One region of the Janthinobacterium salmonicoloratum genome, then DNA from elsewhere that is predicted to be linked to it. Evidence: predicted binding sites of a transcription regulator. Region 1 holds the regulator's gene; the other holds the start of a gene.
The links. Region 1 encodes HrcA, which represses chaperone genes, less so after heat shock. Its sites were predicted from a motif close to TTAGCACTCNNNNNNNNNGAGTGCTAA; they were not measured.

Region 1 (3,206 bases):
CGCCGTCAGCAACGCTTGTGAATTCGTAGGAGCTGACGCCAGCCAGTGGGCTGGTGCCGTTGGGACCCATCACCAGGCGCAAGCCGCCAGCGGTCAGGCCCGTGATCGTGCCGCTCAGCGGGTAGGAATTCGTCTTGCAGCTCACCGCGGCCGTGGTCACGGAGTAGCTCGATGCCTTGCCAACGCCATTGATCATGGTGCAAACGGCGCCCTTGGGCTGTTGCGCGATGGTGATATCGTAGCGGTCATCGTTCTTGACCAGCTTGGTGAAAACAACGGTGGACAGGCCCGCAGTAACCGGCAAGCGTTCCCCGTCATTCAAGAGAATCAGGCCATCCTTGGCCAGGCCGCTGACTTGGACTTGCAGATACAGGTTGCCGCCGCTGCCGCCGCAGGCTGCCAGTGTGGCGGCGCAAGCCGCCGCCAGCATCGAGCGCAGGTACAAATTTTTCATACATTCTCCAAAACGAATTAGGTTGGGTAGCGCAACGCGGACGCTGGCGCCGCATTGGAATGGCGCCTATTTTAGTCTATCTGGCAAGCTGGATGATCTTGCCTTGTATCACCCTGTAACAATTTTTCGCCGGGAAGCGCTGGCCCGGCCCCATTTCAGGGAGGCGCAGCCATGCCGACGGCGGCGATCGGTGCGACAATAGATGCACCCTGCGCACCGTGACGCAGCATCCCATTGATGAGTCCCATGTCCCTTGCCCCTGTCAAACCCGCCGTGCCGCCCAAGGCCATCCTGTTCGATCTCGACGATACCTTGTGGCCCATCGCGCCCGTGATTGCCGCCGCGGAAACCCTGCTGCACGACTGGCTGGCCACGCATGCGCCCAAGGTGGCGCAGCAGTTTTCCATCGAGGTGCTGCGCCAGCACCGTCTGGCCATGCTCAATGCGCAGCCGCATTTCCATGGCAACCTGATCGAGTTGCGCCGCGCGGGCTTGTTGGCCGCCTTCGAGGCTGCCGGCGAGGATGCCGCCCTGGTCGACGGGGCTATCCTGCAATTCCTGGCCGCACGCAACCGCGTCCAGCCGTATGACGACGTCTTGCCTGGCCTGGCCTGGATGCGCCAGCGCATGTTGGTCGGCTCGATCTCAAATGGCAATGCGGACCTTGAAATTATCGGCCTGGCGCAGCATTTCAAGGTATCGATTGCTGCCAGTGATTTTGGCGTGGCCAAGCCCGACGCCAGCATCTTCCTGGCCGCTTGCGCCGCGCTGGATGTGGCGCCCCATGAAGCCGTATATGTCGGTGACGACTTGTATTTCGACGTGACGGGAGCGCAGGGGGCGGGCATGCGTGCCGTCTGGATGAACCGCAAAGGCAGCGACGCGCACCTGGCCGCTGGTGTGCAGCCCGACGCCATCTGCGCCAACTTCGACGAGTTGCTGTTGTGGTTGCAGCAGCAACTGGAAGATTGATCGCCGCCGGACGGGCGAACGTGCATAATAGGTTCTGTTGATGCACGTTCGGCCGCTTTCGTTGCCGCTTGCTTAACAATATGCTTGTTTAAAGAATATTTGCTTACCTAAGACACCATGCAACTCGATACACGTGCCCAAACACTGCTGAAAGCCCTGGTCGAGCGATATATCGCCGACGGCCTGCCGGTCGGTTCGCGCGCCTTGTCGAAAATTTCCGGCCTGGATTTGTCGCCGGCCACGATCCGCAACATCATGGCCGACCTGGAAGAGCTCGGTTATGTGTCCAGCCCGCACACCTCGGCCGGACGCATACCGACACCGCGCGGCTACCGCATCTTTGTCGATACCTTGCTGACCGTCAGGCATCTGGACGAGCACCTGGTGGAGTCGCGCATGCGTCTGCAGACGCCGCAACCGCAAAAAACCATCGCCAACGCGGCGCAGATGCTGTCGTCGCTGTCGCAGTTTGCCGGTGTCGTGCTCAGTCCGCGCCGCGAATCCGTGTTCCAGCAAATTGAATTCCTGCGCTTGTCCGAAAAGCGCATCCTGCTCGTCATCGTCGCCCCCGGCGGCGACGTGCAGAACCGTTTATTGCTGACGGAGGCCGACTATACGCCGGCGCAGCTGGTGCAATCGGCCAATTACATCAACCAGAATTATGGCGGCCTGTCCTTCGATGCCGTACGCGTGCGCCTGCAGGGCGAATTGCGCCAGTTGCGCGACGATATGGGCAGCCTGATGCAGGCGGCCGTGGAAGCGGGCAGTGAAGCGATGGCCGACCATAGCGATGACATGGTGATTTCCGGCGAGCGCAACTTGCTCAGCGTGAGTGATCTGTCATCGAATATGCATTCGCTGCGCCAGATGTTCGACATGTTCGAGCAAAAAACGGGCTTGATGCAACTGCTCGACGTGTCGAGCAAGGCAACGGGCGTGCAGATATTCATCGGCGGCGAATCGAACCTGGTGCCGATGGATGAGATGAGCGTGGTGACGGCGCCGTATGAAGTCAACGGCAAGATCGTGGGAACATTGGGAGTGATCGGACCGACGCGCATGGCTTACGAGCGCGTCATCCCGATCGTCGATATCACGGCTAAATTATTGTCCAGCGCACTCAGCCATCATTGAGCGTGATGCCTGCCGCGCCAGCCGTCCCATGGGAACGGCCGGCGGAATGTGTCAGACGTCAGGCTGTTTTGTGCGGGCAAGCCGTCTTGATGCAGTTGCCGTAGATGGCCAAGGCGTGTTCGGCGATCTTGAAGCCGCGTTCTTCGGCTACTTTTTGCTGGCGGATTTCGATTTCTTCGTCGAAGAATTCTTCGACCCGGCCACAGTCGAGGCACACCAGGTGATCGTGGTGGGAGCCTTCGTTGAGCTCGAAAATCGCCTTGCCGGTTTCAAAATGGTTGCGGTTGAGCAAGCCTGCCTGTTCGAATTGCGTCAGAACGCGATAGACAGTTGCTAAACCGACATCCATATTGTCGGCCAGCAGAATCTTGTAGACGTCTTCCGCGGTCAGGTGGCGTACCGGGCTACTCTGGAAGATATCGAGTATCTTCAGCCGTGGCAGGGTGGCTTTCAGGCCGCTTGCCTTGAGATCACTAGGATTGTTACTCATGTTTGTTGCTCGTATGTGGGTCAGGTGCTTTATCATATAGCGTTTTGTCGGGGAGTGCCAAAATATGCTTTTTTGGCGGGCCGGTCACTCCTGGCGTTTTGTTCATCCAATTGAGGTCATTTATGCGCGTAACACCGGCTGTATTGCCATCTCTCT
Region 2 (3,206 bases), on a different contig from region 1:
CGCGGCGCGCCGATTACTGCGTAAAATGGCTGTTTTGAAAATCAGGAAACAACCATGAAAAAAACTGCCCTGGCGAAAAGCGATGCCAAGAAACTGATGGGAAAGATGAATGTTCCCGGCGCCGGTGCATTCGGTAAGGAAGCGGTAGTCGTCGACCGCCGCGAGCAGCGCAAGCGCGATCAGGCCCTGGGCCTGGTGCCATTCGCCGTCAAGCTGAACAGCGATCTGGTGTTGCAATTGCAGACCCTGGCCAAGGAGCGCGGCGCGGATCTGAATGATTTGGTCGCCGAGCTGATCACCAAGGGCTTGGCTGCAGCGTAACGGCTGACAATGTTTATCTGTTGATAAACATCAAACTGTAAAACTAAAAGGCGCCTTGCGGCGCCTTTTGCATTGCGGCATTGCTGTGCTTACACGTAGGCGGCCAGGGCGCCCTTCATTTTTTTCAGTGCCGCCACTTCGATCTGGCGGATGCGCTCGGCCGATACGCCGAACTCTTCTGCCAGCGCGTGCAGGGTGGCGCCGGAACCGTCGTCGTTGGCCAGCCAGCGTGCTTCGATGATGCGGCGCGAACGGGCGTCGAGCTTGCCCAAGGCCGTTTCCAGGCCTTCCGATTGCAGACGCGTCACCTGTTCCGCTTCCAGCACCTTGGTCGGCTCGCTTTGCTCCGACGACAGGTAGGCGATCGGTGAAAACTTGTCGTCTTCATCGTCGGTTGGCGATTCCAGCGCAATGTCGCGGCCGCTCAAACGCGTTTCCATCTCGATCACTTCTTCGCGTTTCACGTCGAGCAGCTTGGCCAGCGCATCGATCTGCTTCGGCGTCATCGCGTCCAGGCCCGTCTTGTGGCTGCGCAGGTTGAAGAACAGCTTGCGCTGCGCCTTCGTCGTCGCAACCTTGACCAGGCGCCAGTTTTTCAGGATGTACTCGTGCATCTCGGCTTTCACCCAGTGCATGGCGTACGACACCAGGCGTACGCCCTGGTCCGGATCGAAACGTTTCACGGCTTTCATCAAGCCGATATTGCCTTCCTGAATCAGGTCGGCGTGCGGCAAACCATAGCCCAGATAGCCGCGGGCAATCGAGACGACCAGGCGCAGGTGCGACAGCACCAATTCTTGCGCGGCGGCCAGGTCATTTTTTTCGCGCAGGCGTGTCGCCAGCGAAATTTCTTCGTCGTGGGTCAACATGGGCAGGCGGTTCACGGCCGAAATATAGGCGTCAATATTGCCCAGATTGCCAGTGAACCCGAGGCCCAGCGCATTACTTTTGGTCGGAACCAATGCGGACGTTGCGGACATCATAGTCATGTTTTCTCCCTCGTAGTCTTGCTTTGTTCCAGTTGGCCACGTCACGCGACGTGGTCCGCTTGTCTGTTCGTTTTTGCGTATTCGGTCTTGCACTTTGCAGATCGCGGCACCATCTTCATCTGGCGTCCATGGCGGTTCTGCTATTGGTATGTCCCTATATTAGCACTCTCTGCTTGAGAGTGCCAATCAGCACATTTAATCGTCCCGATAGCCTAAATGCTATGGCGATTCAATGCTTGATAAATGTGTATGAACAGCGATCTGACAGCGCTGCAGGCCGCTTCACGACAACGTAGCTAGTCTACGGCCTCTGGCTGAAGCGAACCTTAAGAATACTTGCTTAATATCAAGACAACAGCAGTATAAGGATGACGAGGCGCATGGCGGCACCGCAGGCGCCGCCATGGAAGGGAAGGTCAGTTCAGGCGCGCCAGGTGGCGCTGCACGCAGAGGAAGGCGCCGATCAGGCCCAGGCCTGCGCTGACGGCCAGCAAGCCAGCCATCGGCAGCGGCGCCAGCGGCACCAGCTGGAATTCGGACGCGTACAGGCGCGCAAACTCGGCAATCGCCGTATTCAGCGGCTGCAAGGCCAGCGCCACGGCGCCCAGGGCCAGCGCACCGGCGCACAGGCCCAGCAGGGCGCCCGTGTAATAGAAGGGGCGGTGGATGAAGGTGTCGGTGGCGCCGATCAGTTTCGAGATGCTGATTTCATCGCGCTGCTGCATCACTTGCAGGCGGATGGTATTGAAGACCACGGCGATTACGGCCACGCCCAAGGTGATCGCCAGCAGCAGCAGCACCAGGCGCAGCACGCCGAGCAGGGCCGCCAGGCGCTTGACCCAGGCTGAATCGACTTGCGCCGATTCCACGCCTGGCAGGTGGCGCAACTGTTCCGCCACTGCATCGACGTCCTGCGCCTCGCTGGCGCTGCTGAAGGCATCGAGCTTCAGCACGTAGCTGTCGGGCAGGGGATTGTCACCCAGGGTGCTGAGCACGTCGGCCAGGCCGTTCTTGTTTTTCAGCGAGTCCAGCGCCTGTTCGCGTGGGATGAAGACGATCTTCGCCTTTTGCTCGCCCACGATCTTGCGCATGGCGCTGGCCAGGGCCACGGCTTGCTCGCGCGGCAAGTCGATCTTCAGGAAGACGCTGATTTCCGGGTCGACCGACATCTGTTCCGACATGGGGCGCACATTGTCGAGCATGGTCAAGCCGGCGAACGGCAGCGACAGGGCGATGGCGACGACGAGCACGTTCAATAAAAAGCCGCCCGGCGACTTGCGCAAATGAATCAGCGCCGAACCGAGGGCGAAGCGGTGTTGACGGAACCAGCCTCTCATAGCTGTTCTCCCTGCGCGTCGTCCGGGCCGGGGGCGGGCGCAAAATCGGGATCGGGCGGGGCGAAGACGGGCGCTTGCGTGGCCTTGTCGATGGCGACCAGCTGGCCGTTTTTCAGGTGGATTACGCGGGCGGCGGCGTCGAGCATCTGTTCGTCATGGCTGGAAATGAGGCAGGTCACGCCCACCGAATGAAACGCTTTCAGGGCGTCGAGCACCTTGTCGGCGCTGGCGCGGTCCAGGTTGGCCGTCGGTTCATCGGCCAGGATGATCTGTGGCCGGTTGACGATGGCGCGCGCGATCGACACGCGCTGCTGCTCGCCGCCCGACAGTGACAGGGGGCGCGCCATGGCGCGGTCGAGCAGGCCGACCTTGTCGAGCGCGGCGCGCGCGCGCTGTTCGGCGGCCGCCTTGTGGGCGCCGACGACGAGCAGCGGCAGCATGACGTTGGCCAGGATGGAGCGGTCGTTCAATAATTTTTGCTGCTGGAAGATCAGGCCCATGTTACGGCGCAAAAACGGCACGCCGGCCGGCTTGATCTTTGCCATGTCCTGGCCATTGA

Region 2: rpoH (RNA polymerase sigma factor RpoH) is a predicted target of HrcA. The motif match lies at 1,470-1,496, and genes of this name have one in related genera.

Annotation. Positions count from the first base shown of each region.
Region 1 covers NZ_JBNYXV010000001.1:2,723,437-2,726,642, reverse strand. Annotated here, with positions in the region: gene ACQ4WY_RS12565 (hypothetical protein) at 1-454, opposite strand, end outside; gene ACQ4WY_RS12560 (HAD family hydrolase) at 701-1,426, shown strand; gene hrcA (heat-inducible transcriptional repressor HrcA) at 1,544-2,560, shown strand; gene fur (ferric iron uptake transcriptional regulator) at 2,619-3,050, opposite strand.
Region 2 covers NZ_JBNYXV010000006.1:199,586-202,791, forward strand. Annotated here, with positions in the region: gene ACQ4WY_RS24100 (hypothetical protein) at 55-321, shown strand; gene rpoH (RNA polymerase sigma factor RpoH) at 411-1,304, opposite strand; gene ftsX (permease-like cell division protein FtsX) at 1,727-2,647, opposite strand; gene ACQ4WY_RS24115 (cell division ATP-binding protein FtsE) at 2,644-3,206, opposite strand, start outside.